DNA from 4 places in the Pseudoalteromonas sp. Z9A6 genome. Region 1 is predicted to be linked to each of the others. Evidence: predicted binding sites of a transcription regulator. Region 1 holds the regulator's gene; each other region holds the start of a gene.
What was found. Region 1 encodes sigma-54, which starts transcription at its own class of promoters, with help from an activator protein. Its sites were predicted from a motif close to GTTGGCACGNNNNTNGNNT; they were not measured.

Region 1 (8,711 bases):
CATGCAGCTCTTGATCAGAGCCTGATTTTATCGCGATGCTCACAACGGGGTATTTATTCTCGTTTGCGAGTTCGTTTATGGCAGGGGAGGTAATACTACAAATAGGACACCAAGTTCCCCAAAAATACACAAGCGTGGGTTTATCTTGGCTCATTGCTGCTAAATCAATGTTTTGCCCTTTATAATCGATTAATTGTAATTGAGGATTTGCTGGCATGACAGGTTGCCGCCACCAATTGACGGCGGTATAAAGGACGAAAAATATAGAGCCATATACCAGTACACTTTTTAATATGGATACGCTTTTTTGTTTTAGCGTTTTTTTAGGTATGTCATTTTTATGTTTGGTATCCGTTGCCATAGCTACTGATTTACCCTAAGTATTTTTGCTGTAGTTTTTTACATTTAAAGCGTTTAATTTATATCAGCAACCATGTAGCAGTACCTAAAAAGGCGAATATACCAACAATATCAGTCACCGTGGTTAGCACCACACTCCCTGCAAGAGCAGGGTCTATATTCATTCTTTTAAGAATTATTGGAATACTTGCACCAGCAACACCTGCCACCACTAAGTTCATAAACATAGCGAAAGCGAGTACGCCACCAAGCATAAAGTCCCACTGCCATAGCGCAATAACACCCGCAATTAATAGTGACCACAAAATACCGTTTAGCGCGCCAATGGCCAGTTCTTTCATCATCAAGAAACGTTGGTTTGTTTGGTTTATATGACCTACTGCAATACCACGGATAACAAGCGTTAATGATTGGCTACCAGCAACACCACCCATAGAAGGGACAATACCGTTAAGCACAGCCAAAATAGGTAGCACATCTAAAGTGCCTTCAAAAAAGCTAGCTACAAAAGCAGCTGCAAGTGCGGTTAGTAAATTAACTCCTAGCCAAACTGAGCGTTTTTTAGAGCTTTTTAGTACAGGCGCGAATGTATCCTCTTCATCATCAAGACCGGCTAGGCTTAATAAGCTATGCTCGGCATCTTCTCGGATTACATCAACGATGTCATCGATAGTAACACGACCGAGGAGTTGGTCGTTATCGTCCACCACAGGGGCCGATATCCAATTATGGCGCTCAAATAATTGCGCTACTTCACTTTCATCCATTGAGATTGGGATAGACTCACAATCTTCATCCATTAAATCGCGCACAATTTTTTCTGGCGGATTAGTTAATAATGTACTCAGCGATAAAGCGCCTATAAAGCAGTTATGTTTATCAACAACATATAAATCATCTGTACCCTCTGGTAACTCACCACGCAGTCTAATATAACGAAGTACAACATCGAGTGTTACATCAGGGCGAATGGTCACCGTATCGGTGTTCATTAGCGCACCTGCTGAACGCTCTTGATATGACAGTGCTTGCGTGGCACGTTCACGGTCTTGAATGTCCATCGCGCTAACAACGTCTTTATAGACGGTATCTGGCAGGCTACGTAATACTTCACCTAAGTCATCGTGGCCCATGTCTTCAGTTGCGGCGGCAATGTGCTTAGGTTCCATTTGGGCAATAATGCCTAAACGAACATCTTCAGATAATTCTTCAAGAACATCACCCTGCACATCAGGATCGACCAATTGCCAAAGCAGTCGGCGAATTTTATGCGGTGATGATTCTAATAATAATGCGGTATCACAAGGAGCCGTTTTTGCGAGCATGCGCCTAACTTGAACAAATTGACCACTATTGAGTGACTTCGTCACCTGTTTTAGTTGCTGTAGTGGGTAATCTTGTTCAAAAGCTTCAGGCATTGGCGTCCTTTATAAATTGTTATATTACTTTATGGGGGGGAGGTGAGTTAACTGGCGTTACTAACCTATCTATTTTATATATCTGTTTTAATTGAAGCATTAGTAATGCGAATATTGTTTTTATAAAACAGGTTATTCTTGTTCATTAAAGCGTTGTGCTATTAATTCTCCAACAGCGTGTAAAGCTTGCTCAGAATCAGGGCCTTTACAAACAACTTTAACTTCTTTTCCTTGGCTACTTTCAAGTAACATTAGTGCAAGTACGCTATCGCCTGCTGCTTCTTTGTCATCTTGGAATAATGTGATTGTCGCATCAAATTGTACTGCTAATTGCGCAAGCACAGTAGCTGCTCTGGCGTGTAAGCCTAATTTGTTTTTTATTAAAAAGGTATCTTCACAATGCATAACTTACTCTACCTAAGCTGAACAGGTGATTATTCAGCTATATTATTTTTCTTGCTCGCGATGGCGAATTTTTACATTGGGATGTGTCATTGCGAAACTTTCACCGATAGTTTGCGCTAAATACACAGAGCGATGTTGCCCGCCTGTACACCCAATAGCAATGGTTAAATAACTGCGGTTATTTCGTTCTAAATGTGGTAACCACGTTTGTACAAATGTTTGAATTTGCCATGTGAATTTTTGCACTATGCTGTGATTAGCTAAATAGTCTTTAACCGGTTGATCTAACCCATTTAAAGGCTTTAACTCTGGTTCCCAGTGTGGATTTGGTAAAAAGCGTGCATCAAATACGTAGTCTGCTTCTTTTGGTATACCGTGTTTAAAACCAAATGATTCAAATGTGACAATCAGTTGCTTATCTTTTTTACCTAAAATCTTTTCACGAATAGATTCAGCGAGTTGATGAACACTTAAATCAGTCGTATCTATCATAAAGTCGGCGCGAGTGGTTAATACATCAAGTAATTCTTTTTCTTTTTTGATGGCTAAATCAAGGGGCAACGAGTCTATTGATAGTGGGTGTAATCTGCGTGTTTCAGAAAAGCGTTTGATCAATGTCTGATCGTCGCTATCTAAATAAAACAACGTAGGGTTTGCAAAGCCAGGCAAGTATTCAAGAATATCGTTAAATTCATCTTGTTCTTTAGGGATGTTGCGCACATCTATGCTAACAGCAATTTTATCGTAGCTATCAGACACACTGCGAACTAATGAAGGTAGTAGGTTTACTGGAATATTATCTACGCAATAATAACCTAAATCTTCTACAATGCGCAAAGCAACCGACTTTCCAGAACCAGAACGGCCGCTTATGATAATTAACTCCATTTAACACCCTTTATAAAACTATGATTGATCGACAATAACTTGGTAAAGCTCAGTATCAGATTTTGCACTGCGTAACTGTTTACAAAAATCTTTGTTGTTTAGTTTATCAGCAATGGTTGCTAGAGTCTTTAAGTGCTGCTGGTTATCGCCATCTGGTACGATGAGTGCGACAAAAATATCAACAGGGCGATTATCGATTGCATCAAAGTTTATTGGAGTTTCGCTAACGAGCACTAAAGCCAAAGGCTCTTCTGCACCGCTCATTCTTCCATGAGGAATAGCAATGCCACGCCCTATACCTGTACTACCTAATTTCTCTCTGCTCATTAAAGCGTTAAGAATATCTTGTTGCGGTAAATACGGAAGTTTGTCGTGAGCAAGTTCGCTAATGAACTCTAAAATTCTTTTTTTGCTATTAAAAAGGACCGCAGCTTTGCTGCAGTCCTGGCATATAAGTGAACTTAATTTCATCATATTAGTGTCGAGCAAGCTTCTCTTTGTGTTTGATTACTTGGCGATCGAGCTTGTCGATCAACGAGTCAATAGCGGCATACATATCTTGATGTTCTGTAGAGGCAAATAGCTCAGCACCGCTTACGTGTATTGTGGCTTCTGCTTTTTGATTTAATTTTTCTACATCGAGAATGACATGAACATTATTAATATGATCAGAGTGTCTTTCAAGCTTCGCAAATTTAGTATTAATATAGTCTCTTAGTGAATCGGTTAATTCTACGTGACGACCAGTTAAGTTTAGTTGCATAAGCATTACCCTCTTAGTTTAGCGTCTTAAATCAGACTTTTACGCTGATTTGACGGTGGAATAGCAAGAGATTCACGGTATTTTGCGATTGTACGTCTTGCTACTTTAATTCCTTGCTCAGCCAATATATCCGCTATTTTGCTATCACTCAATGGTTTTGCTGAGTTTTCTGCTGCGATTAATTTTCGGATAAGCGCACGTATTGCTGTAGATGAACATTCACCACCGTTTTCAGTACTTACATGGCTTGAGAAAAAATATTTAAGCTCAAATATACCACGGGGTGTATGCATGTACTTTTGAGTAGTCACACGCGAAATTGTCGATTCGTGCATTTCTACCATTTCAGCGACATCATTTAAAACCATTGGTTTCATGGCTTCAGGGCCATGTTCAAAAAATCCTTGTTGTTGCTTAACAATACAATTAGTAACTTTTAATAGCGTGTCGTTTCTACTTTCTAAGCTTTTAATAAACCATTTAGCTTCTTGTAAATGTGAGCGAATAAACTGGCTGTCGCCACTTGATTTTACAGTGCGAGACATTGCCGCGTATTGGCTATTAACACGAATTTTAGGCATGCTATCTGGGTTTAATTCGACAACCCAGCGACCTTTAATTTTTTTAACTGACACATCAGGAATAACATACTCAGATTCTTCCCTTACAATAGTATCTGCAGGTTTTGGGTTGAGAGTATGTATTAGTGTCATCACTTCTTTAAGCTCTTCTTCTTTAAGCTTAGTTTTTTTCATTAATGTACGATAGTCGCGAGCTGCTAATAGATCAATATGCTCGGTTAAAATCATTTTCGTTTCATTAATGTAAGGTGTTTCTTTATCAAATTGATTAAGCTGAATACACAAACACTCTTGTAAACTACGTGCAGCAATACCAACAGGATCAAACAGTTGAATGCGTTTTAATACCGCTTCAATTTCATCAAGTTCGACTTCGTTATCATCTTCGTTTTCTTGATTAAAGCTTTCTAAAATTTCTTCGCAACTGAGAGTTAAAATACCTGAATCATCGACGGCCTCTACAATCGCAATCGCGATGGCTTCATCGGTAGGGCTAAATGGCGTTAGTTGTAATTGCCACATTAAATACTCATGGAGCGTTTCAGTAGAGGCGCCTTGGTATATAGATTCGTCTTCAGGCATTGGACCTGATGAGGCTGCTGGGGCGGCACTCATGTACTCATCCCAACTAACATCCATAGCCATGTCGTCACTTAGCGTGTCTTTTGCAAGTGCTTCACCAGTATCTTGTTCGTATTCGCTCGGAGCATCATCAGCAGATGCGCTAACAGTTATGTCATCGGTATCAGCTTTTTGCTCGTTTTTACCAGCAGCGTCTTCAGAATAGTCTGCCTCTTCAACCTCTAATAGTGGATTACTGTCGAGAGCTTCTTGTATTTCTTGCTGGAGATCCAATGTACTGAGTTGCAACAAACGAATAGCTTGTTGCAACTGTGGAGTCATTGTAAGTTGCTGGCCCATGCGCAGCTGTAGTGATTGCCTCATGTATCTCTAACAATCCTTTTATGTTGTTATAATTAATACTAGCAGATGCTTAAAGACATGGCGTAAATGTTACAGCCTAAATTGCTCGCCTAAGTAAACATCGCGTACTGTTTTATCATTTAATACGTGTTCTGGAGTACCTGATGCAATCAGCTCCCCATGAGAAACAATGTAGGCTTTTTCACAAACATCAAGGGTCTCTCTTACGTTATGGTCGGTAATTAATACACCAATCCCACGATTTTTAAGATGTTCTATTATTTTCTTTATATCTAATACCGAAATAGGGTCAACACCGGCAAACGGTTCATCCAGTAATATAAATTTAGGATCTGCTGCCAGTGCTCGTGCTATTTCTACACGACGACGCTCTCCACCCGATAATGCCATACCTTGGCTATCACGAATGTGTTGTATGCTAAATTCATCTAATAAGTTATTGAGCGTGTCTTCTCTGGCTTGTTTATTTAGTTCTTTGCGCGTTTCTAAAATGGCCATTAAGTTTTGATAAACAGTCAGCTTTCTAAAAATCGATGACTCTTGTGGTAAGTAGCCTATGCCTAATCTAGCACGACTATGCATAGGTAAAAGAGTAATATCGTTATCATCAATAGATATTTTACCTTTGTCGCTAGGAACAAGCCCTACAATCATATAAAAAGTCGTTGTTTTACCAGCACCGTTAGGGCCAAGTAAGCCAACTATACTGCCAGCTTGTACTTCAAGGCCGACGTTTTTTACAACTTCACGACCTTTATAGCTTTTTGCCAATAGTTCTGCTTTTAATGTGCTCATGGTTGACCTTTATCGCCTTTTTTACTTTTTTTAGTTTCGATCGGTACTAAAATTGTGTGAACGCGGTCAGTTGAGTTTTCATCTTTTTCGGCACTGATGAGCTGCTGCTCTATGTCGTAGGTAATGCTTTTAGCATTTATTTTTTGTCCGGCTTGCGATACTTGTGCATTACCAACAAGCGTTAAAAAACGCTTAGATACATCATAACGTACTTCGTCAGCACTGGCGCTCATAGTCGTGCCGTCTGATTGCTTTTCTTCAAAGTGCGCAGGGCTACCTGTGGCAATTAATAATTGTTTATTATCACCAAGTTCATCACGTTTGTGTACTTCGAGGCGATCGGCTGTAATGCGGCGATTACCGTGAATAATCTCAACGTTTTTCTCAAAAATACCCACATTAGCTTTCAATTGACCTTCTTGCTTGTCGGCACTTATTGAAATTTGATTGGCAGCAGGTTGCGTGTTTTGCTCTGCAGCACTACTATTAAACGCTAGTATAAGTGTAGGAATTATAAGTGATTTTAATATTTTATTGGTCATAGTATATGGTTCGCGTATGGTTAATTAGTTTTATCACTTCGGCTTTTAAGTCGGCTTCTAGGCCTTTACCGGTGATTTTTAAATTGGGTCCAGTGATGATGACGGGTTGCTCCGAACGCATTGTTAATAGCTTTATATCAACCTGAATATTATCAGCATTGATTTTGTCTATCATGGCGTTATCGGTTAAATTTTTGGCAACCACATTACCTTCTAAAATTAATTGTTTATCTTCGTATAATGTTGCTTCGTCTGCATTTATTTGCCACGTTTGTTGTTCGTTATATAAAGTAAAAATGGGTTTTTCGAAAAACGTGAAACCTAATTGCTGGTATAGCTCCATTTTAGCCGCAGTGACTTTGTGGCTAATTTTACCTTGCTCATCATAGGCTGTCTGTTTGAGCTCAATAGCTATGTAATCAGGCTTAGCAATAACTTCAGGCTCAGCCTGAGGCACAATATTTGTTTGTGCAAAATAAGGGTACCAAAGCCAAACCATACAGCTAATGAATAAAACGCTTAATATTATGCGCGCTGCATTCATGAACTAGTGCCTTGTGTAGTCAATGCTTTACCATTTTCAAGCATGAGCAAATCGGTGAGTTCTCTCACAGCACCAAAACCACCAGGCATTTGCGTTACATAGTGTGACAAACGCTTAATAAGTGGGTGGGCATCATTTACTGCAACGGCAAAGCCTACTAACTCCATAACAGGCATGTCAGGACCGTCATCACCAATATAAGCAATTTGTTCATCGCTAAGGTTGAGTTTATCTTTTAATTCTTGATAGGCAATGAGCTTATTTTCTTGGCCTTGATAAATATGCTGTACGGTTAAGCTGCTCATACGTTGTTGTACTATCTGTGAATGACGACCAGTAATAACAGCTACTTCAAAGCCACTGTTTATAAGTGCTTTAATGCCAAAACCATCTTTTGTATTAAATGCTTTTAGCTCTTCACCTTGATTGCCAAGGTAAATACGGCCATCAGAAAATACACCATCAATATCGCATATAAGTAGTTTTACTTTTTTAGCGCGTGCTTTTGCATCATCGCTCAGCGGTTGATAGAGTTCTTCAAATTGCATTTATAACACTCCTGCTTTCAATAGGTCTTGCATATTTAATGCGCCAATAGGTTGGTTTTTCTCATTGACGACGATTAGGCCATTTATACGTTTACGTTCCATAATATTGAGCGCTTCAGCGGCTAAAATATCTTGCGTAGCTGTAGTGCATGACTTAGTCATAACAACATCTATTTGTGTTGTATGAATATCAATTCTTTGTTCTAAAATGCGACGTAAGTCACCATCGGTAAATAACCCTACGAGTTGCTGATTTTCACCAACAATGGCTGTCATACCTAATCCTTTAGCTGACATTTCTATTAGAGCATCTTTAACTGTTTGTGAAACATCAATAATAGGTGTATTTGCGCCGCTGTGCATAACATCTTTTAAAGTAAGTAATAAGCGCTTGCCTAAACTACCACCAGGGTGAGATAGCGCGAAGTCATCAGCTGTAAAGCCGCGAGCCTCTAATAATGCAACTGCCATGGCATCGCCCATCGCAAGCGTTGCAGTGGTACTTGATGTAGGGGCTAGACCCAATGAACAAGCTTCTTTTTCTACTTTAATGCACACATGTACATTAGCAAGGGTTGCCATTGTTGATTGTGTATTGCCAGTCATCGCTATCATTTTGGCACCAAGTCGTTTTAAAACCGGAATGATATTTAAAACTTCGCTGGTTTCCCCTGAATTAGAAATAAGCATAACCACGTCATTTTTAGTGATCATACCTAAATCACCATGACTTGCTTCACCAGGGTGAACAAAAAACGCAGGGCTGCCAGTGCTTGCAAGGGTTGCCGCTATTTTATTGCCAATATGGCCTGATTTTCCCATGCCAATAACAATAATACGGCCTTCACAGTCGTACATTAATTGGCACGCGTTATGAAAATTTTCATCTACATATTGTGCAATATCACTAAGTGCTTGGCGC
Region 2 (5,674 bases), on a different contig from region 1:
TACTATGTATTTAAGATAAGTATTAATAGCGCGGTTATTAATAAGTACAGTTACATAATATCGCCATCTTTTATTTAGGCGCTGGAAGCTGTTTAGCTTAAATAACGCGATAATTTAAACTATCAATAATAACTGTTAAGACTACCGATAATAACTAGGGTGATAATTATGTTGCCATTAAAGTATTTGATTAACGTAGTAAGTTTGTTTGTATGCAGCGCTTTAGCGAGTGAGGTAAATATCGTAAATGTAGCGCAGGAGCAGCGTGTGCAATATGCTCGTGACGACTACCTTAACGAGCTATTAGAAAAAGCATTGGTGAGCGCACAATACCCTGCAGAGATTAACCCCGTTTTAATTCATCCCCATCAACAACGTACTTTAATAGCACTAGATACAAAAAATTTAGATTTATACTGGAGTATGAGCAGCCCCGAAAGAGAGTCTTTAGCTATTGCGATTAAAATCCCATTATTTAAAGGCTACATAGGTAAAAGGGCACTATTAACAAGTAAGAATAGCATTGCTAGATTTAAAGGTATTACGAGCTTAGAGCAGTTAGGTAGGCTTTCTGCAGTGCAAGGTCATGATTGGCCTGATACAAAAATAATGGCGTTTAATGGCTTGCATATAAGACCGTTTGCAAATTATCAGGCTATGTTTGCCTTAACAAGTGCAGGGCGTATTGATTACTTCCCACGTTCATTTATCGAGGTTAATTCAGAGCTAGCGGCAAATAAACAAAGTAACCTAGTGATAGTACCTAATTTATATATGAGTTATCCAACAGGGTTTTATTATTTTGTATCAAATAGTAAGCCAGAGCTTGCAGTGGCAATTAAAAAAGGGCTTGAGATAATGCAAGAAAATGGCGAGTTTGATGCTTTATTTGATGAATATTTCGCAAAAGATTTAAACTCGTTACCTTACGAAAAAGGTAAAACAGTAGAGTTGAAGCTAGATAACCCTTATTTTTAGGCACAAAAAAAGGAGCCAGGGCTCCTTTTTAGTATGCTATTAATAGCATTTAATTAGCGAAGTAACGACTCAGTTAATACTGGACGAATTTCGCGAATAATTGCTTGAGTCAGTTTTGGGGAACCACAGATAATATTGCCGCTGTGGTTATAGTTATTACCACCAGCGAAATCTACAACCATACCGCCCGCTTCTTTAACCATTAGTTCGCCCGCAGCAGAGTTCCAAGGTTTTAAACCAATTTCAAAAAATCCATCAACACGGCCAGCTGCAACGTATGCCATATCTAAAGCAGAGCAACCTGCACGGCGAATATCAGCAGTGTGTACAAATAATGCTTTAAACGCTTCAGTGTATGCATCCATGTGGTTTTTGTTTTTGAAAGGGAAACCAGTAGCAAGTACAGTGCCTGCAAGAACCGTAGTTTTGCTAACGCGTAGACGTTTACTGTTTAACTGAGTGCCTTGACCGCGAGATGCAGTGAAAAGCTCACCACGAATTGGATCATAAATAACAGCTTGGTCTAAACGACCTTTAACTTTAAGTGCGATAGAAACCGCGTAATGAGGGATACCTTTGATGAAGTTAGTTGTTCCATCGATAGGATCTACAATCCATTGGTAATCATCATCCTTGCCTTTATGCTCACCTAGTTCTTCACCAACAATTGAGTGAGTAGGGTAAGACTGTAAAATAGTGTCACGAATTACGGCTTCGGCTTCTTTATCAATGTTAGTTACTAAGTCGTTAGCGCCTTTTTGTTGCACTTCAACTTTTGATAAATCTTCACTTGCGCGAAGTAAAATTTTGCCTGCGTTGCGCGCAGCGCGAACCGCAATGTTTAACATTGGATGCATGGTATTACCTTTGGGTTGTAAAAGAACGTTTATATATTTCAGCCGGCGTATTTTAGCGACTTTTGCCATAAAGTAAACAATAAACCCCAAATACTTGTGTTTGTTTTTTATACAAGATTGAAAAGTTTATATATTTTTAAAAAATAATTATCTGCATTTAAATAAATTAATTTTAAATAACACTTTACCTAAAGTTAACTTGAGGTTTTATCGTGCTCCTAACTTAACTGATAGGATAACATTATGTATTTAGAGCACGTAAACTTAGTCGCGAGTGATATAGATAGTATGCTTACATTTTATCGCGCTGTATTTCCACATTGGTCGATTAGAAGTGAGGGCAGAGGCGATTGGCATGGAAAACCAAGACGCTGGGTACACTTTGGAGATGACACGCATTACATTGCGATAAGCAGTCATGGTGAAGGTGAAAACAGAAATTTATCGGGCCATCAAATTGGTTTTGCACACTTTGCTTATGTAACTAATAATTTAAGCGCAGTAGTAATGCGCTTAAATAAAGTGGGTTTTACTCTAAGCAAGCAAGGTAGCGAGAATCCTTTCAGAAAGAATGTCTACTTTATTGATCCTGCAGGGTTTGAAGTTGAGTTTGTAGAATATTTAAGTGATACACCAAGCGAGCGAAATAACGATTTATAATAAAATACTAAGCAGCACGCTAAAGTGCTGCTACTCAATTATAGTGAGCGGTTATTATTACCCGTGCCAAACTGGGTTTTTAGCTCATTTGCAAAGCTTATAAATTTTTCTTTAATTGTGCGCTTTATTTTCACTTCAACCGAGCCCATTACTGCCTTTCCTTCAATATGAATTGTAGGGCCTTGGCATTTGTTAAGCGACACAGATTTATTTTCAAGGCTACTTAAAATACAAAACATTTTAGACACTACATTGACATGCTCTGGTACGTAAATTTCATCGCTACCAAAAATACAGTTAACGTGAATAGTTACATTTTGATGCGCAAAAATAGCATCGGTAAAATCAAGCACCACCGATCCCATAAAGTTACTCAAATATATATTTTTTGGCACAACCCACTGACCACTTCGCTCGTTAGATCCTAAAATACTGCGTAATGTAAAATCATCATCACTGTTTTGCTGTGCACTATAATGTGGTTTAAATTGCGATTGTTTTTCTGCTTTATATTGCTGATCGGTATTAAGTGTTAAGTCTTCTACTAAGGCTAGCAGTGCTTCGTTATTAGGTGCATCCATCGCATTATCTAAACGTCTTTCAAATGCATCAACAGAAATAACACCATGACTGTAATTGATCAATCACTTGTTCGCGTACTTGTTCTATTGGGCGGTCTTCAACTTTTACAGACATGAGTTATTCCTTCTTATATTTACTATTGATACTGCTCTTGTAGTTAAGTTACAAACCGCGTACCAAATATAATTTCATTAATTATCAATTGGTTATTTTTTAACGGTGTTTTTTGTTTTGTTATATTAACGATAGATTAACCAAAAGAGCAATTATCTAGCTATTTTCACTATTTGAGAAAGTTTTACCGAGTAGCCTGTAAATAGTTACACAAACATAGATAAGGTTTAATCTCTTAATTAATTCAAGCTGTTGAATTTAAAGGGTAAATAAAGTTGGCCTGAAGCTCGCATTAGTTAAAGTGTCTTTAATCAAAAGGAGAAAGATTATGAAAACATTTAACAAGTCTATTATCGCAGCTCTAGTTCTTGGTACTACGGCTATGGGTGCCCAAGCAAACAGCTGGGAAAACGAAAGTAAAGATGCTTGGATTGATGGTAAGGCAGAAACCGTTCTACTTATGAACACTAATCTAAACAACTTTGACATTAACACTGATGTAAAAAATGGCAAAGTAGTACTTACAGGTAAAGTTAATAGCGAGCTTGATAAAGAGCTAGCAGAAGAACTTGTACTTAGCCTAGATGGTGTATCTGATGTTGATAACAGCCTTACTGTTGTTAAAAGCATGGATACCAAAGATAAAAGCAATGACATGATGGACGATGATGATAACGACCTAACGGACGCTAAAATCACCACTGTAATCACAACTCGCTTCCTGTTTGACTCAGAAGTTGGTGGTACAGACATCGATGTTGATACCGACAATGGTATTGTAACTCTGAACGGTTCAGTAGAGTCTGAAGCTGAAAAACAACTAGCAGTTAAAATTGCTAAAAATGCTGAAGATGTTCGTGACGTAGTTGATAAACTAGCTATTGTTGCTGAATAATACAGTATAGTTAAGGCCCACTAACACTGGGCTTTACGCCTTTCTAATGCTTAATTTAAATGGAGTTTGATCATGGATATTATTCGTATAATACTTTCGGTTTTATTACCGCCATTAGGTGTGTTTTTGCAAGTTGGCTTAGGTATGCATTTTTGGTTAAATATTCTATTAACACTGCTAGGTTATTTCCCAGGGTTAATACATGCAATCTACATTATTGCGAAAAAATAATGACAGATTATATATTGTGTAAGCCGACTACTGAGGTTTAGCTAAATACTTCAGTACCGATCGGCTCACAATATTAGTTTTTAGAGAGTTTTTAGAGCGTTTTTAGATAGTTTTTAGGTTAAATCCAATTTTTAAAGCTCTTCAACCCATTAATTCACTTCCTTAACTCACTCCCAATATTATTTTAAAACTATACTTATTGTTTACTAATAAGCTTTCCAGCTAACAGTCGCGCTCAGATTCTGACTTGATGCCATTTAGGAAATCTTCAACATTAGTGTGTTTATACATCTACAATATACAATCAAATACTTTATTATTTAGTGACAATATTACCTTCACTTCTAGTGTTATCATTAAACTAGGTTTTAGGCATATTGAGGCAGTTAATTGAATATTCGACTTATAATGTCAGGCGTTGTGTCTTTCGTTTTTTATTTTAGTTGGGCCTACTGGGCAAATAGTGCGGCAGACATTGCTAAATCGGTTACGCTTCTAGCTGCATTAGTGCAGGGTTTGTATAGTGGATTTGTAACGCTTTTTTTTACCTTTATTTTAGAAAGGGTCGTCAACAAGTATAAGTTTAGTTATGTAACGCTTGCGTTTGTAACTCCAATTATTTGTATGTTTCATTCTAAAACACCACAAAACGTAGCAATACGACAAAGCTTCAATAATGCAATTAACTCTAGCGCCTCGTATTTAAGTAACAAAAAAATAGCAGGTGTAGTTTTTTGCGCCTATTATTCCGATTACTGTTCAATCGAGCTTAGTGATTATGGTGAATGTAATTAATCAGACACCTAATTTGGCACTGACAGTAGCCCCAAGCATATTTTTTACAGCCTTATATGCCTATACATATATGTTAGCTTTGCTTAAAAAGTAGAGGGTTAAATATAAAAGACTATATGGGATAGGGGTTTTTATAATTTAATGCAGTGAATAGCACGGTAAATATCTTACATTTTATGTTTATTCCCACTTAAAAGATTACTATTTAAGCAGTTAGCTTGTTGATTGTTAAAATAAAGGTTTTTGGTAGTGACAAGCACCTAAAAAGTTTTTATACTGCAACCCGCTTTAGTCGCTCTGTGACTGAACGCTTCAAAAATTAACTGCCTAGCAGTTATATAAAGTTGGCCCCTTAGCTCAGTTGGTTAGAGCACACGACTCATAATCGTTAGGTCCCCAGTTCGAGTCTGGGAGGGGCCACCACTTTTACAAATTTCCCAAGTAAATACCTATCCAAATTATTTAAAGCTACATTAATTTAATATTGTGTAATTTTTATTCTTTAGTTACCCCTAATAATAAACGTAATCTAAATAAAATTAATCCATAGATTAAGCTAAGC
Region 3 (8,711 bases), on a different contig from region 1:
TGTTTGAAAAAATGGATAGAGCATTTACTAAAGAGCAGTTTTAGAGAGTTACATCATTATCTATTTTGGTAAACTGAGTAATATAAAATGATAAGGTGACATTGTGTTCACCTTTTTGTTCGAGTGCTGTCCAGTGCTCGGGTCTAAATTTCCATGCAAATGGCGTCATCATTATTAAGTTTTTAATATCAGTAAAGCTAAGCGCTACATGCTCTGTTAAAAGAGCCTGTTCTGATTTTTGAAATCCTTTTGGAGTGGCTATTTCAGTATGTTCGTTTACTTCTGAATATATATACGATTTTAGCTCTTTTAAATGACAAGGTCCTGGGCTTGCAACCACTAATGTTGTGTTTTGATTTGCTAGGCGTTCAAGCTCTTGCTCAAACAAAGGTGCAAATACACTTACAAGTACATCAGCAAATTGGCTTTTAAAGGGCGCTTGGCTGATTGATGCCACACTAAATTGGCAATTAGGGTAGCGCTTAGCTGCATATTTAACCGCTGATTTTGAAATGTCGACACCGTATACAACAGCATTTGTTTTATTTGCGATTGCTTGGGTATAAAACCCTTCACCGCATCCTAAATCAATAATAGTATTCGCACTTATATTACTAATTATATCGCTAAGATTTCGTTGTAAGAAGCCATAATAACCAAGCTCTAAAAATGCGCGTCTGGCTTGTACCATTTCAAGTGAATCACCCGGTTGTTTTGAATTTTTTTGCTGCACAGGCAGTAAATTAACATAGCCTTCTTTAGCAAAATCAAAGCTGTGGTTGTTAGCACAACGAAGTGTTGAATCAGTTTTCAAAAGTGCGAGATTACATAGCGGGCATTGATATTGTAGACTCATGAGTCTAGGTAGTCCTTATCGTAAAAAGTTTTTACCCAATGCGGGCGATAGGTGATCATAATTGTTATAGCCATGCCGTTGAGCATTGCTTCAGGAAACCAAATTATGGCACTTAAATAAACGTAGTTATCTGCAAGTTCTTGCCAATTGTATTGCCCTATAGCTAAGTAAAATAAAGCACCTAGGCTTATTTTTATACAGGCTATAAATCCTGCGGTTATAAACGCACAAACAAATATATAAACAAAAAAATGACGAGGTAAATATTGGTAACTAATTATAAAGCCAAGATAGCTCAATAAAATAGGAATAAACGCACCAATAAGCAGTTGTACTGGTAATAGCTCAAGTTCAATTTGACCAAAGGCAGCGAGTAGGGCTGTGGCAAGTAGGCTACTTAAAATAGTCAATCGCCAGCCTAAAATTAATGTAGCAGCCGTAACACCTAGTATGTGTAAATCAAGGCCAGTTAAAATGCCAGCCTTTATTCGCCAAAGCACTGCAAACACTAACGCACACGCAAGTACGCCAGTTTGACGGACTGGCGTATTAAGCAATGTTTTATATGTTTTTTTATCAAAGCTTAATAGAGCAATAATAATCACAAGAGCCCAAAGTAGCCCCTGCATTGTTAGGCTGAGCATAATAATTACTTAAATGTTGACCATATAGGGGCATGATCTGAAGGTTTTTCAATACCGCGAAGTTCGTAATCAATACCTGTATCTATGCAGCGTGCTGCAAGCTCATTGGTTGCAAGCACTACATCTATACGAAGTCCTCGATTATCTACAAACCCTTTAGAGCGATAGTCAAACCACGAGTATTGATCGTCTGTTTCGGGGTTTTGCTCTCTAAAGGTGTCTTTAAAACCCCAATTAAGTAATGTTGCAAGCCATTCACGCTCTACCGGTTGGAAAGAACATTTACCCGTTTTTAACCAACGTTTAGCATTTACTTCGCCAATACCAATATCTAAATCGGTAGGTGATATGTTGATATCACCCATAACGATGACGTCTTGATCGGGTGTGTGATTGGTTTCAAGGTGTGTCATTAAATCTTTATAAAATTGGCGTTTATAAGGGAATTTAGTTTCGTGATTAATATTATCACCTTGTGGGAAATAGCCATTCATGACAGTAAGGTCGCGACCGTTATCTTGTTCAACAGTGACGCTTATCATGCGTTTTTGCGATTCCTCTGTATCGGTAGCAAAGCCTTTTAAGACCGATTTAGGCTCTTTTTTGCATAACATAGCTACGCCATAATGGGCTTTTTGGCCATGAAAGTAGACGTGATATCCCATTTTTTGTACATCTTCTAGTGGGAATGCTTCGTCGTGAACTTTAATCTCTTGCAAGCCAATAACGTCTGGTTGATGTTTGTCGATAATTGCTTGTAATTGGTGAAGACGAGCACGCAGACCATTGATATTGAAAGAAATCACTTTCATAAAATTTACCTTAAAATTGGATCTATTTAATAGATTAAATTGTATCAGTAAATACGCGTACATAACATGACTGAATTGAGATAATAGCTGCGCAAATGTTGATCAAATGATGGGTAAAGTTTAAACATTGTGAATACAATATTAATTATTTAAATAAATAAAAAATTCAATTGAACTTAACTTTATTGAATATATAATGCGCAAAATTCACTTGTTTAGCTCGTTCAAATAGGATCTCTCATGAAAACTCAACTACTTTTAGCTACTGCTTTATTAGCATCTGCAACTGCTTCAGCACAAAGCAATACTTACTTCAGTCAAGATAATAAAATTGAGTCTAAGTTATGTGTACTAAGTGCAAACGAAGGCTTTAGCGTTGCTCGTAAAGAAGCTGCCCAGCACGGCGTTTACTTATCTCGTTTTTCTAAAAGTATTTTATGTAATGGTGAAGATATTCGCGATATAGCTAAAAAAACGACGCTAAGCACAGTATCTGCTGAAAAAATAGAAGTGTTTGCAAAAGACGCTCAACAAGAAACTCAATTATGTATGACGGCCCTAAAACAAGGTTTAGCACCTGTTCGTCAAAAAATAGGTAACTTAAACTCTCTTAAATGTAATGGTCAAAACGTTACTGAGTTTGTTAAACGCTACCAAAACGCAGCAATCTAATTATTAGCTTAACGATATAACTGAACTTGAGATACCTGGTCATTACCGGGTATTTTTTTGCAAAAATTACAAGGTTGTTTGCAAAGCTTGCAAGCTTAACTTACTGAAACTGTTTAATAAATATACAGGATGAGATTAAGTTGTTGATTATTATAAGTTAACTATTATTGGCATTGGATTTGTATTAGTTAAAGTGACATTTAATTAATTACGAAGGATACGTCTTATGAAAAAGTTAACATTAGCAGCCACTATTTTAGCATCATTAAGCCTAGCGGCTTGTTCATCTAATCAAGGTCTTGAAAGAATAGACAGTGACTTTGCAAGTTTAGATAATGACAGCGATGGCTACATCTCAAAAGTTGAAGCTGATGACGATAGCATTTGGGGCCATTTTTCAAATATTGATACCAATATGGATAACGAAATTAGCCGCAAAGAATTCAACACTTACATGAAGTTAAACAATGGTAAAGTAGCCACTGATTCTGAAGTAAGTGAGTCGGCATTTAAAGCTGAAATTGCTAAATTCGATAAAATTGAAAGCAGCTTTGCAAGTCTAGATAACGACAGCAATGGCTATATCTCGGTAGTTGAAGGTAACGATGATGATATTTCAAATCATTTTGGTTACATGGATAAAAACCAAGATAAGCGCATCAGTAAAAGCGAGTTTATGGGTTACATTAAAAAATATGGTAACGCAGTAGCTGAAGATGATGCATTAGAAGCTTTTAAAAGTAACTAATAGTTACCATTTTAGTAAGTAAGATTAAAGCCAGTGCTAGTCACTGGCTTTTTTGTGTTTTAAATTTAGTTATTTGATAGATATATTTTCCTAGTTTGGTGTTGTTCTGTCATAATAGATGGCTGTGTGTTTTTATTTGTTAAGAGTGTGTATGGCGGGTCGGCGAATTAGTGATGAACAACTAGTTGAGATCATTGAAGCAGCTATTTTTGTTGCAGATAAGCCTGTGAGTAAACGCCACCTTAAAGACACTGTATTAATAGATTTAGCTATTTCTATGGCGCGAATAAACGACGCAATAGATACAATACAAGAACATTTTCAAACTCGTGGTATTCGCTTAGTTGAAGTTGGTAGTGGGTATCGGTTTCAGGCATGCAGTAGTTTAAGCCCTTGGTTAAATAACTTGTGGCAAGAGCGCGCGCCTAAGTATTCACGTGCTTTACTGGAAACATTATCACTTATTGCATACAGGCAGCCCATTACACGCGGCGAAATTGAGCAAGTAAGAGGTGTTACTACGGGTTCGAATATTATTAAAACCTTACTCGAAAGAGAGTGGGTTAAAGTGGTAGGGCATAAAGAGGTTCCGGGAAAGCCGGCTTTATATGCAACTACTAAGCAATTTTTAGATTATTTTTCGTTAACTGGGCTTGAAAATTTACCTGCGTTGCCAACTGAGCAGCAAAGTAAAATTAACCAGTTATTGAGCGATCCTTCTGTGAGAGAACCATCCGAATGAGTATTATACAAGGTGAAAAGTTACAAAAAGTCTTAGCCCGTGCAGGCGTAGGCTCACGCCGTGAAATGGAAAAATACATTGACGCAAACCGCGTTAGCGTAAACGGTAAAGTGGCAAAGTTAGGTGACCGTGTTGAAGAAACCGATTTGATTCGTGTTGACGGACACACTGTAAAGATTGAAGAAAAAGCAGATAGAATCTGTCGTGTAATTATGTATAACAAACCAGAAGGTGAGTTAAGCACACGTAAAGATCCAGAAGGGCGTCGTACAGTATTTGATCGACTTCCTCGCATTGATGGTGAACGTTGGATTGCAGTGGGTCGTTTAGACGTTAATACATCGGGTTTGATGCTCTTTACTAATGATGGTGAATTAGCTAACCGTTTAATGCATCCAAGCTATGAAGTAGAGCGTGAATACTCTGCGCGTGTATTTGGTGAAGTAACCAATGAAACGGTTAAAAACTTACTACGTGGTGTTGAGCTTGAAGATGGTCCAGCCAAATTCACGACTGTAACCCCTATGGGTGGCGAAGGCGTTAACCGCTGGTTTAACGTAACGTTAAATGAAGGGCGTAACCGTGAAGTACGTCGTTTATGGCAGTCTCAAGATGCGGAAGTATCTCGTCTTATTCGTATTCGTTACGGTAAACTAGAGCTTGATAAGCGCGTGCCACAAGGTGGTTGGATGGAGTATGATTTAGAAACAGTAAACTACTTACGCAAAACCGTTAAATTAGGGCGCGAGACACAAACTAAGCTTTCTGTTATGCCTGAAAAACGCAAAGATAAACGCGCTAAAATCAACCAGATCCGCAAAGCAGTTAAAAAACACAATCAACGTGTTAAGCCTACTAAACGTAAATAATAAATTAGTTATTTATTGAACACAAAAAAGCCGCTAATTGCGGCTTTTTTAATGTGTGTTGTATAAATTTTTTAAACACTAAATTACTTTTTTACTTGTGCATCTAACGATTCGCCATTCACTTTACTAGAATCATCGCTCATCAAGTATAAGTAGGTTGGCATTAAATCTTCTGGTGTAGCAAGCGCGTCTCTATCTTCTCCTGGGTATGCAGCAGCACGCATAGAAGTGCGAGTAGCGCCTGGATTAATACAGTTTATACGAATATTCGTTTTGCCTACTTCACATGCCCATGTTTGCATCATGCCTTCTACAGCAAATTTTGAGATGGCGTATGGCCCCCAAAATTCACGGCCTTTTCGACCAACGCTTGATGATGTAAATACCACTGATGCATTGTCAGATTTACGAAGAACAGGAAAAAGCGCTTTAGTGATCATCGCTTGCGCGGTCACGTTTACTTTCATTATGTTTTCGAACGTAGATGAGCAAAAATGTTCAAGTGGACCAAGTGACCCTAAAATACCTGCATTATTAAGCAAGCCATCAAGGCGGCCAAATTGATATTCAATTGTTGCAGCAAGGTCACGATAGTTTTGTTTAGTTGCGCCTTTTAAATCCATGGGCACAATTGCAGGTTTAGGGTAACCCGCATTAACAATTTCATCGTAAACACATTCAAGTTTATTAGTTGTTTTTCCTAATAAGATAACTGTAGCGCCGTATTTTGCATACGTAATTGCTGCTACTCGGCCAATACCATCACCGGCGCCTGTTATTAAAATAATTTTATCTTTAAGTGCGTTTTCAGCCGCTTGATATGTGTGCATAAAAGTACCCATTCATCTATTTTTTTTTGATTTTAACATAGCGAAACGTGAAGTAATCGAATTTATTGTAAAATTAGGTGGCGAAAATAGAAACTTTACGTTAAGTTTAACTGGTCTAATGTCTCATTAATAACCTGATTACATTGTTTTAACTTAATACACTGATTAAACACACTATAAAAATAAAATATGTGCGGAGCCAACAATATGAAAAAAATGCTACTTTCACTCTCGGTTACAGCTGCTTTAGCAGGCTGTGGCGGTGGAGAAACGTTAACAGATGTCAAAAATGACACAGCACCCGTTATTCCAACAGCAACAGTTACATTTGACCCTGCTGCAGGTATCTTATCGGTACCTAATGATTTATTAATGAGTGGGACTCAAGACGGTACACTTAATATCCCTGGCGAATTAGATGACGATAATGCATCTATTTCTCGTGCAGCTTATGCAGACCCTCAGCTTGCTCTAGGTGCACTTGATGGTTGGTCTTCGCAGGTTCCTTATAAAATTGATTTAACATTCCCACCAAATGTAAGTTTAGATGAAGCGTCTGCGGGAAGCCCTGGAACGGTAAGGATTTTTGAAGTTGTAATGGGTGCAAGCTTAACTGACGCAGAATGTTCTGTTGTAGCGGCAGGCACTGCTTGTAAATTAGTGGGTGAACTTACTTTTGGCGTTGACTTTGTAACTCAAGCTTCAGGTGATGCCGTTGCCATTATTCCTTTAAAACCATTTACAGCCGGTAGCTCATACATCAATGTATTAACTACAGGGCTTAAAGATTCATTAGGGCGTTCTATTGAACCTTCTTCTACTTATGCCTCTGTGAGTGAAGAAGCGCCGTTAATTACAGAAGCCCAACTTGGTTTGCAAGGTGCTGTAAATAGCTACGAAAATGTAGTGGTAAGTTCAGGCGACATTTCAAAAGGCGATATTATTTTTTCTAGTGCAATGACTATTCAATCAGCAGGGCCAGTGCTTGGTACTATTAAACAATTGTTAGCTGGTAGTTTGATAAACCCTGCAACTATACCAAAAATAACTGTTACAGAGTCTGATGAGGTTGAAACGGTTAAAGATTTTTTAAAATTTCCTGATATAGCTACTTTTGCTCCATTTGATGCTGTTGAATATATTAAAGGCGAGATTACTTTACCAATGTATCTAGGCACACCAACAGGTAAAGATATAAGCGCTTTGAATGACACATACTGGAAAGCAATGTGTTCAAGCCCTGTTGCAGTATTAAATCAGTTAGCTGCGGATCAAAAGTTACGAGATGAGGGTAAAGAAGAAGATATTGATGCAACTATGTTTGATGAAGGTCCTTATGAAGACGTTTGCCAGCAAATAAATGCTCGTCTACATGACTATCCAAAAATAGATATTACTCGGCATTTAACTAAATATAACCCAGTTCCACTAGCTCAAAGCAGTGAGACTATACCTGTACAAATCACAAAGCCAATTTTAGCAGATATAAATGTTTATCGTTCAGCTTATGGTTTACCTGAGCTTGAAAGTATCCCAGAAGGTGGCTGGCCAGTTGTTATTATGCAACACGGTATTACAACACAAAAAGAAAGTATGCTTGCTTTAACGGCGCAGCTTTCTATTCAAGGCTTTGCAACGGTTGCTATTGATCATCCTCGCCACGGTGAGCGTGGTATAGATGTTGGTGATGATGGGACAGACGATTTTAATGCTACAACGGGCTCTGTCCTTAGCTACATGAACTTAAGTTCGTTACTAGTTGCACGTGATAGTCTACGTCAATCGGCTGCTGATTTATTAGGTTTGCGTTTAGGCTTAAACTTTATTAATGATGCAACTATTAACAGTAAAGATGTAACTTACGTTGGACACTCTTTGGGTTCAATTGTTGCTCCAGCATTTATTGCTCAAGCTAATACGCCAATGGCAGAAACGCTTGATCCGCTATTTAATGTAAATACGGTAGCGCTTGCAAGTGGCGGTGGCGGTATAGCAAGCTTCTTACTTGAATCCGCTGCGTTTGGTCCATTTATTCAAGGTTCAGTACTTTCACAAGCGGGTACAACAGAAGCTGATGAACTTAACGTTTACTTACAGGGCGCTGCGCTTTCTAACTGTGGTTCATTTGCATCGGAGGATATGGAAGCTTATTTAACATGTGGTTACAGAGAATATATTACATCACTTACTACTGCGGGTGAAACGACTAAACTTACTAACATTCAAGGTGTATTTACACAGTTTGCTTTTGCGGCTCAAACAGCATTAGATAGTGGCGACCCTACGAACTACGCAGCCACTGTGAAAGCATTAGGTACTCCTGTTTATACTAATGTTGTTGTGGGTGATGGTGTTGATAACAAGCCTGACCAAGTGATACCACCAATGGCAGCTAATAATCCTATTTCTGGCACAATTCCATTAGCTAACTTGATGGGTCTTGAAACAGTAAGTACTTCGCAAGCATTGAGTGAAATACCAGCAAGCTACTTAGTTAAATTTACTAAAGGGCATCATGGTTCTATATTAACGCCAGCT
Region 4 (8,711 bases), on a different contig from region 1:
GCGGCCTTTTTATTGTGTGCCACTTAGTGTGCTTGGTGATGGTATGCTAAGGGTTGGCTTTTACTGTTAAGTCGACTTATAAGCGTTTATGGCTTTATCCGACTTTTTATGTTTGAGTATCGCATTAAACGACTCTACTTTTTGGTTTTCTGCGGTTGCTAAAATCATATTAATTTGCGTTTGCAGTACACTTAACTCATCAGCAGTGGGCGGTGAGGTACTTTCGCACCAATTTACTAAGTGTTTATTTAATAACTCAAGCGAATTAGCAGCACCATCGGCCCTGTTGCTATTAACTTGAGCTTGAAGCTCGCAGAGTAATTGTTTAATTTGCTCTGCGGCTTGTGTTGACTTTTTTGGCATAGTTATTAAATAGCCGGCATACGTTGGTCGGCAGGAATACCCTCCCAACCCTCTTTAATTTCTTTAACAATGCTTGATACTTCAGTAATCGCTTCAATATCGTTGTTTATGTTCGCTTGCGTTAAACGACGCTGACAATAATCATAAAGAGCCAATAAATTATCCGAAATACTCGGGTCTTGTTCTACTTTTAAATTAAGCGCATCTTGCAGTGCACCTAATAGTAAAATGCAGGCAGAGATGTTTTCGCCTTTTTTAGCTATTTCTTTGCGCTCAATAAACCCTTTTGTAGCTGCTAAACGGCCGATAATATTACTAAATATAAGGTTTATTTGTTCGTAAGGAGTCATTTCGGCAATGCTACTAGCACGAACTTGACCGTATTTTTTTACTGAGATGTGAGCCATGGAAAATCCTAAAATTTAAAGCAATAAAATTATGTGAAAGCTATTATAAAAACTTATATAAAAAATCAATATAGCTTTTATACTTCTATAAGAATAAAGCAATATTAATGCCAAGCATTTTCGCTTATTTATGTATCGGCATTTTTAACTTCAACTTAAATTTATAATTGAGTTTATTTACTAACAATAGCATTTTTATTGCTGAGTAAATTAATTTTTAAGGCTAGGTTGTATTTAGGTAATCGTTAAGTAATCGCTGAGTAATAACTAAGTTAAAACTACAACTCATACTTAATGATTAACTATTAAGTATGATTGACTTAACTAGCCCGTCTGTTTTTTGGCGTTAATGTCAAAAAACTGCCGCTATTGCTTGCATCCATGCTGAACTGGCTTACAATTTAACTAATTATACAAATTAGTGAAAGTACGGCTCGCTAAAAATGATCTTGATTTTAGATAATAATAACAACCGCGCAATAGGATTAAATGCTTCACTTGGCTTTATTGGTGAAGCTGTACAACTATTAAACGAAGACTGCTTTGAACAAGAATGCAAAAAATATCAGCAACAAGAATGCATGATTATTTTAGGAGCGTTGCAATCACTTGACCACGAAAGCTTAATTAAACGCTATCCAACATTACCGTTTTTATTAATTGGCGAAACGCTAAAACCACTATTAAGTATAGCTAATGTGGTGGGGCTTATTTGCGAGCCATTTAATCACGAAGTGACAACGCAGTTACTTCACGATTGCCAACAGTATCAGCGCATGTTGCCAAATGAGCATAAGCATACTAAACCACATAAAACTTTTGACGGACTTGTTGGTGAAACAGAGGCCGTAAAAGATGTTCGCTTTTTAATTGAACAAGTGGCAAAAACCGACGCCAATGTTTTAATTTTAGGCGAATCAGGCACAGGTAAAGAAGTGGTTGCCCGTAATGTACACTTGCTTTCAAAGCGTATTAATGGACCGTTTGTGCCTGTTAACTGTGGTGCTATTCCAGCGGAGCTGCTCGAAAGTGAACTATTTGGCCACGAAAAAGGCGCGTTTACTGGTGCTATATCGGCTCGTAAAGGACGGTTTGAACTCGCTCAAGGTGGGACGCTATTTTTAGATGAAATAGGCGATATGCCACTGCAAATGCAAGTTAAGTTGCTGCGAGTATTGCAAGAACGCAGCTACGAACGTGTTGGTGGTACAAAGGCAATCCAAGCTGATGTACGCGTTATTGCGGCCACGCATCGTAATCTTGAAACAATGATTGAAGAGGGGAGTTTTAGGGAAGATTTATACTATCGATTAAATGTATTTCCTATCGAAAACCCATCGCTGAGTGAACGTGCTGATGATATACCGCTGCTTTTAAAAGAGTTAATGCGCCGTGTTAACGACCAGACTGGTTCTACCGCTAAGTTTACAGAGCGCGCAGTTGAGAGCTTAAAAGAACATGCTTGGCCTGGTAATATTCGTGAGCTTGCTAATTTGGTGGAGCGTATGGTTATTATGTTCCCTGACAAAGTGGTCGATATTCCTGATTTACCTAACAAATATCGTTACATTGAAGTTGAAGCCTACGAGCCAGAATACCCTGAAGAGTTAATGGAAAAAGACGCCTTTAACGATATATTTAGCACAGGCTTTAGTGATTACGAAAGTGAGCCAGACGCTGAGTTTAGCCAAACGGGTAGTGGGCTATTACCTGATGATGGTATTGAACTTAAAGATTATTTAGCCGAACTTGAAATAAGCTTAATTACCCAAGCGTTAGAGCGCTATGATTACGTTGTAGCTCGCGCTGCAGAGATATTAGGGGTTCGCAGAACAACACTCGTTGAGAAAATGAAAAAGTATAATCTTTCAAGAGATTAGAAATACGAAAATGGTGAAATACTTTTCGTTATTTATTATTCATTTGTGATCAATCACTTTACGGGCTTTGCCCGTCACGCAAGCAAGCTTGGCGTCTACAAGATAACCCAAACTTAAACCTTGGCGGTAGACGCTGAGCTTGCTCGCGTGAAAAGCGTAGCTTTTAATCATTTAATTAAAACGTTATTTCACAAAGAGAAAAAACGAGGGTAAATGAGAAGCCATAGTCAACCTACGCGTTACTTCTCTAAAGCACAGCGTCTCTTAACCTCTTTGTGAACAAATTACTTTTATGGTTATAAATCACTTACTCACTAAAAGTCTTAATAATTTCTTCTTTTCTAAAACAATCATTACTGTGATCGTTAACCATACCGCAGGCCTGCATATGAGCGTAAACCGTTGTAGGGCCTAAAAACTTAAAACCCCGTTTTTTTAAGTCTTTAGCAAATGCGGTTGATGCCTCTGTAATTGCTGGGTAGTCCTCAGCGTTATTTAAATTACTTATAATCGGCTTATTACCCACAAACTGCCATTGGTAGTTACTAAAACTTCCAAATTCTTTTTGGATTTCTATAAAGCGCTTTGCGTTGTTAACAGTTGCCGAAATTTTTAAGCGATTGCGCACAATACCCTCATCAAGCATTAGTCTCTCAATGTCATCTTGTGTGAATTGGGCTACCTTTTTTACATCAAAATTAGCAAATGCTTTTTTATAACCGCTGCGCTTTTTTAAAATTGTGTACCAGCTTAAGCCGGCTTGCGCTGATTCTAGCGTGATAAATTCAAACAGCTTTGTATCATCATAAAGAGGCACGCCCCATTCTTCATCATGGTAAATAACGTAGTCGGGTTTAGTGGTGTCGAGCCACGGGCAACGGCACTTTATTTGCTCACTCATTATTATTCCTTTTTGTGTGCGTCATTTTTATGTCGCTCAAATTATTGATGTAACTCAATGATAAGTATGTAAATAAATTTTGGTATAAATCGTGCATTTAGTCATGTATCTACATCAATTCGAGATTTGATTATGGCCCTTGCTAGCGTGCTAAAACCACAGTTTTTTTCTGCAAATCAGTATAACCCATGTTTACTTCAAGAGGAGTACATTGGTGAATTAAGCGATCTGCGCAAGCAAGCAAGTTGGCTTTCGCATTTGGTTGATACCATGCCAGCAGGCGTGGTTGTACTTGATGGCAAAGGGTTGATTGCAAAAGCGAATCAAATAGCGATTGATATGCTTGGCGAGCCACTTGAAGGCGAACGCTGGTTTAATGTTATTCAGCGCTCTTTTAGGCCGCATCAAGATGATGGCCACGAAGTGTCCTTAAAAGATGGGCGCTTAATAAAGCTCGATATTACCGCTTTAGCACCAGAGCCAGGGCAACTTATTTTAATGACGGATTTAACCGAAACCCGCCGCTTACAAAAACGTGTTGCACATATGCAGCGCTTAAGTGCGCTGGGTAAAATGGTTGCATCATTAGCGCATCAAGTCCGTACGCCGCTCTCAGCCGCTATGCTTTACGCTGCTAATTTAGGGTCAAAGCGCTTACCCGAAGCATCTCGCGATAACTTTCAAACAAAGTTAATGTCGCGTTTAAAAGATTTAGAAACTCAAGTAAACGACATGCTTTTATTTGCTAAAAGTGGCGATCAGCAAGTTGTTGAGCAAGTTTCAATGCAGCAGCTTTTAACAGAAGTTAAAGCGGGCGCTGATGCGATGGTCGCACTTAATGAAAGTGAACTGGATGTAAGCTTACCAGAACCCGATATACAAATAGTCGGTAATAAAACGGCATTGGCCAGTGCTATTCAAAATCTTGTGCACAATAGTATTCAAGTTATTGGTGGCGGTGCAAAAGTAAAAATTAGCGCACAAAGAGATTTAAAAGATTTAGATATGGTTCGTATTAGTGTGAGCGACAATGGCCCAGGTGTTGATTTAAGCCAAAGCGATAAAATTTTTGAACCATTTTTTACTACTAAAAGTCAGGGCACAGGCTTAGGGCTTGCTGTAGTGAGTTCGGTTGCTAATGCACACCAAGGCCGTGTTGATGTGACTAATAATACGCATGGTGGTGCCTGCTTTAGCTTGTTACTGCCTATTAAGACAGCATCTAAATTAGAGGGGTCATTATGAGTAACACTATTTTAGTTGTCGAAGATGACGCTGGGCTTCGTGAAGCCTTAATCGATACCCTTGAAATGTCGGGTATTGAATGTATTGCAGCGAGCAGTGCTGAGCAAGCAATGTTACTGCTTAAAAAAGATCAATTTTCGCTTGTTGTAAGCGACGTGCAAATGGGCGCAATGAGTGGACTTGATTTGCTACGCAGTATTAAATTAAACCACCCTGATTTACCTGTATTGATGATGACGGCGTACGCCACAATTGACGATGCGGTAGAGGCCATGCGCCTAGGTGCAATTGACTACATGGCTAAACCATTTGCACCTGAAGTGCTGTTAAATATGGTGAGCCGTTATTTGCCTGAAAAAGCAAAAGAAACCGACGGACCTATTGTTGCTGACCCAATTAGTATTCAATTATTGGAGCTTGCGAGTAAAGTAGCACGCTCTGATGCAAGTGTAATGGTACTTGGCCCAAGTGGTTCAGGTAAGGAAGTACTTGCTCGCTATATTCATGATAAGTCGAGCCGCTGTAATGAGCCATTTGTGGCGATTAACTGCGCGGCTATTCCTGAAAATATGCTCGAAGCCACGTTATTTGGTTACGAAAAAGGGGCTTTTACGGGGGCGATTCAAGCATGTCCGGGTAAGTTTGAGCAAGCACAAGGCGGTACTATTTTACTTGATGAAATTACTGAAATGGACTTAGGACTACAAGCTAAACTTTTACGCGTACTGCAAGAACGTGAAGTAGAGCGTTTAGGGGGGCGTAAAACAATTCAGCTCGATGTACGTATTTTGGCAACCAGTAATCGTGATTTAAAAGAAGCCGTAGTAGATAATCAGTTTAGAGAAGATTTATATTACAGGCTTAATGTTTTTCCACTTATGTGGCGTCCATTGTGCCAACGCCCTGGCGATATTATTGTATTGGCTAAGCATTTAATTGAGCGCCATATAAGTAAAAGCAAGGAGCCTATGGCGTATTTAGATAAAGCTGCCGAGCAAAAGTTACTGGCTCACGCGTGGCCTGGTAATGTGCGCGAGCTTGATAACGTTATACAGCGTGCACTTATATTGCGAAGTGGCGATACAATAAACGAGCATGCTATTTTTATCGAAAACTTAGTATCTAATAACTTTGTTATGGAGCCTTCATTGGCACCGGCGCAAACCGTATCGCCAACAGAATTAGCACATGCAGACAAAGGTGTTGATAAAAGCACTTTAAGCTCTGCATATTATGATGAAAAGTCGCATGCTGAGGATGAGCCTAAACAAGGTTTGCTAGCGGCAGATACCGGTAGCTATAAAGATGAGCTTAAAGACAAAGAGCATCGCATTATTTTAGAAACCCTTGCACGTTGCCAAGGTAAGCGTAAAGACGTTGCCGAAACGTTGGGCATAAGCCCACGAACTTTACGTTATAAACTAGCGCAAATGCGCGATTTAGGTATTTCACTTCCAGCTTAACCTCCTATAAACCCTAAGTTTGCGCTGCGAACTTAGGGTTGTCAAAACTCTGACTCACACAAATTAAAGTTAACCTATTGTATTTTAGTGATTAATTATTTGGCATGCTTTGTGCTTTATTACTTATAAGAGTTCACTGCGTGTCAGAGATAAATTATGAAAATTCAAAACAGTGCTGTATTTCAAGAAATGCAATCAATGGCTTTAGAAGCCGGCCGTAATAATCAAACTAATAAACTGCCAACTCAGGTGCAGTCTACTTCTACAGCACAATTTGGCGACATGCTAAGTGATGCACTAAATACAGTGCACGGTCTACAGCAAGATGCAGGTCAAAAAGTAAAAGCGGTTGAAATGGGTGATCGAAGTGTATCTCTTGCTGAGGCGATGATTGCTTCTCAAAAATCGTCAGTTGCTTTTGAGGCTACAGTACAGGTTCGTAATAAACTTGTTGAAGCTTATAAAGAAATCATGAACATGCCTGTTTAATTAGGTAGTGGAGAATTATTGTGGCGCAATCTAACCAATCTACAGACCTAGCACTTGCTGGCGGCGGTATCGACCAAAGTGGTGGTGATGATCAACAAGAACAAAAGTCAGGCTACTTAAGTGCTTTAAGTGGTGTTGATGTATTGCGCCAAGTAACACTGGTAATAGCATTAGCGATTTGTTTGGCTATCGCGATTTTCATTATTATTTGGGCTCGTCAGCCAGATATGCGGCCGTTAGGCAAAATGCAAACTGAAGAGCTTATTCAAACATTAGACTTTTTAGATGCACAAAAAATTGAATATCAACTCGATGGCAATGTTGTATCGGTTGATGAAAGTGAATACCAAAACATTAAGCTACTAATGACCCGTGAAGGGTTAGAGCAAGGTCCAGCATCAGGCTCTGACATTATTATGCAAGATATGGGCTTTGGTGTAAGCCAACGCTTGGAGCGTGAGCGCCTAAAACATGGTCGTGAACAGCAATTAGCACGCACAATTGAAGAGCTTAACAACATTACTCGCGCCAAAGTATTATTAGCTATTCCTAAAGAAAACGTATTTGCCCGCAGAGAGAAAAAACCATCAGCTACCGTTGTATTAACACTTAAACGTGGGCGCTCACTTGACCGTGAAGAAGTAGACTCTGTTGTCGATATGATTGCCTCAGCAGTACAAGGCTTAGAGCCTGCACGTGTTACAGTTACCGATCAAAATGGTCGATTATTAAATTCAGGTTCGCAAAGCTCACTAGCAGCACGCTCTCGTAAAGAATACGATTTAGAGCGTAAGCGCGAACAAGAGTACCTTGAAAAAATAGACAGTATTTTAATACCGGTTGTTGGGCTTGCAAACTATACAGCTCAAGTTGATTTGAGTATGGATTTCAGCTCGATTGAGGAAACTCAAAAGCGTTATAACCCAGACCTACCAGCGGTTAGAAGCGAAACCACATTTGAAGAAAATAACATTGGCGGCCTAGCTGTTGGTATTCCAGGTGCGCTTACAAATCAGCCACCGCTAAATTCAAATATTCCTGAGGTTGCTGGGCAAGGCGGCGCAGGCACAGCTACGTCACCAACCCGTAGCCACAAAGAAGCAACACGTAATTATGAACTCGATACAACTATTTCTCACAAGCGCCAGCAAAGTGGTGTAATACGCAGAATAAGCGTATCAGTTGCTGTTGACTATATTCCTAAAGTGGGAGAAAACGGCGAAACAACCATGGCTCCACGCTCGGTTGAAGCATTGTCAAATATTCGTCGCTTACTACAAGGCGGTGTGGGCTTTGATATGCAACGTGGTGATGCACTTGAAGTAGTTACCGTGCCGTTTGTACGTGAAGCAACAAATTTAGCAATAGAAGTGCCACTGTGGGAGCAAGACTGGTTTATGAAAATAGCCCGCCTTGTACTAGGCGCCTTAGTTATCATTGTATTGATAATGGCTGTAGTAAAACCAATGCTTAAACGCTTAATTTACCCAGACGATACACTAGAAGAATACGACGAAGATGCACTAAGCTCAGGCGTAGATATTGGCGACAACACGCTTGATATGCTAAATAAAGACTTTGATTCTGCTTCGGTTGGTTTCTCAAGTGATGGTACACTGCAGTTACCAGATTTACATGGCGACGAAGATTTACTTAAAGCAATCCGTGCCCTTGTAGCTAACGAACCAGAACTATCATCACAAGTAGTGAAAGCGTGGTTAACAGAAGATGACTGATCAAGAACAAAAACAACTCCCGCCAGCCTTTGATGTAGATAAGCTTGATGGGGTAGATAAAGCCGCTATATTACTTTTGAGTTTATCAGAAGAAGATGCCGCGCAAATCCTTAAACACTTAGAGCCTAAGCAGGTGCAAAAAGTGGGTATGGCGATGGCTGGGCTACAGGACTTATCACAAGCTAAAATAAGCGCTGTACACAACTTATTTATAGAGCAAATTCAAA

Region 2: a site for sigma-54 is predicted at 3,466-3,484, ahead of GQR53_RS20200 (BON domain-containing protein). Genes of this name have one in related genera too.
Region 3: a site for sigma-54 is predicted at 3,151-3,169, ahead of GQR53_RS03985 (EF-hand domain-containing protein). Genes of this name have one in related genera too.
Region 4: a site for sigma-54 is predicted at 6,358-6,376, ahead of fliE (flagellar hook-basal body complex protein FliE). Genes of this name have one in related genera too.

Annotation. Positions count from the first base shown of each region.
Region 1 is NZ_WTKZ01000009.1:3,684-12,394, forward strand. Features, by position in the region: gene GQR53_RS05365 (protein disulfide oxidoreductase) at 1-361, opposite strand, end outside; gene mgtE (magnesium transporter) at 420-1,778, opposite strand; gene GQR53_RS05375 (HPr family phosphocarrier protein) at 1,911-2,183, opposite strand; gene rapZ (RNase adapter RapZ) at 2,226-3,071, opposite strand; gene ptsN (PTS IIA-like nitrogen regulatory protein PtsN) at 3,090-3,542, opposite strand; gene hpf (ribosome hibernation promoting factor) at 3,547-3,834, opposite strand; gene GQR53_RS05395 (RNA polymerase factor sigma-54) at 3,861-5,360, opposite strand; gene lptB (LPS export ABC transporter ATP-binding protein) at 5,430-6,155, opposite strand; gene lptA (lipopolysaccharide transport periplasmic protein LptA) at 6,152-6,697, opposite strand; gene lptC (LPS export ABC transporter periplasmic protein LptC) at 6,687-7,241, opposite strand; gene kdsC (3-deoxy-manno-octulosonate-8-phosphatase KdsC) at 7,238-7,789, opposite strand; gene GQR53_RS05420 (KpsF/GutQ family sugar-phosphate isomerase) at 7,790-8,711, opposite strand, start outside.
Region 2 is NZ_WTKZ01000105.1:167-5,840, forward strand. Features, by position in the region: gene GQR53_RS20180 (transporter substrate-binding domain-containing protein) at 169-978, shown strand; gene suhB (inositol-1-monophosphatase) at 1,032-1,835, opposite strand; gene GQR53_RS20190 (VOC family protein) at 2,079-2,495, shown strand; partial or broken gene GQR53_RS20195 (LiaF domain-containing protein) at 2,534-3,191, opposite strand; gene GQR53_RS20200 (BON domain-containing protein) at 3,520-4,086, shown strand; gene GQR53_RS20205 (YqaE/Pmp3 family membrane protein) at 4,159-4,317, shown strand; partial or broken gene GQR53_RS20210 (hypothetical protein) at 4,726-5,206, shown strand; tRNA gene GQR53_RS20215 (tRNA-Ile) at 5,459-5,535, shown strand.
Region 3 is NZ_WTKZ01000006.1:79,052-87,762, forward strand. Features, by position in the region: gene yfbV (terminus macrodomain insulation protein YfbV) at 1-44, shown strand, start outside; gene GQR53_RS03965 (putative RNA methyltransferase) at 41-856, opposite strand; gene GQR53_RS03970 (energy-coupling factor ABC transporter permease) at 853-1,500, opposite strand; gene xthA (exodeoxyribonuclease III) at 1,506-2,312, opposite strand; gene GQR53_RS03980 (exonuclease III) at 2,553-2,984, shown strand; gene GQR53_RS03985 (EF-hand domain-containing protein) at 3,211-3,732, shown strand; gene scpB (SMC-Scp complex subunit ScpB) at 3,884-4,474, shown strand; gene rluB (23S rRNA pseudouridine(2605) synthase RluB) at 4,471-5,343, shown strand; gene GQR53_RS04000 (YciK family oxidoreductase) at 5,427-6,173, opposite strand; gene GQR53_RS04005 (VolA/Pla-1 family phospholipase) at 6,381-8,711, shown strand, end outside.
Region 4 is NZ_WTKZ01000003.1:92,583-101,293, reverse strand. Features, by position in the region: gene GQR53_RS02025 (hypothetical protein) at 67-363, opposite strand; gene fliS (flagellar export chaperone FliS) at 369-770, opposite strand; gene GQR53_RS02015 (sigma-54-dependent Fis family transcriptional regulator) at 1,214-2,650, shown strand; gene GQR53_RS02010 (DNA-3-methyladenine glycosylase I) at 2,958-3,551, opposite strand; gene GQR53_RS02005 (ATP-binding protein) at 3,684-4,796, shown strand; gene GQR53_RS02000 (sigma-54 dependent transcriptional regulator) at 4,793-6,259, shown strand; gene fliE (flagellar hook-basal body complex protein FliE) at 6,416-6,748, shown strand; gene fliF (flagellar basal-body MS-ring/collar protein FliF) at 6,769-8,484, shown strand; gene fliG (flagellar motor switch protein FliG) at 8,477-8,711, shown strand, end outside.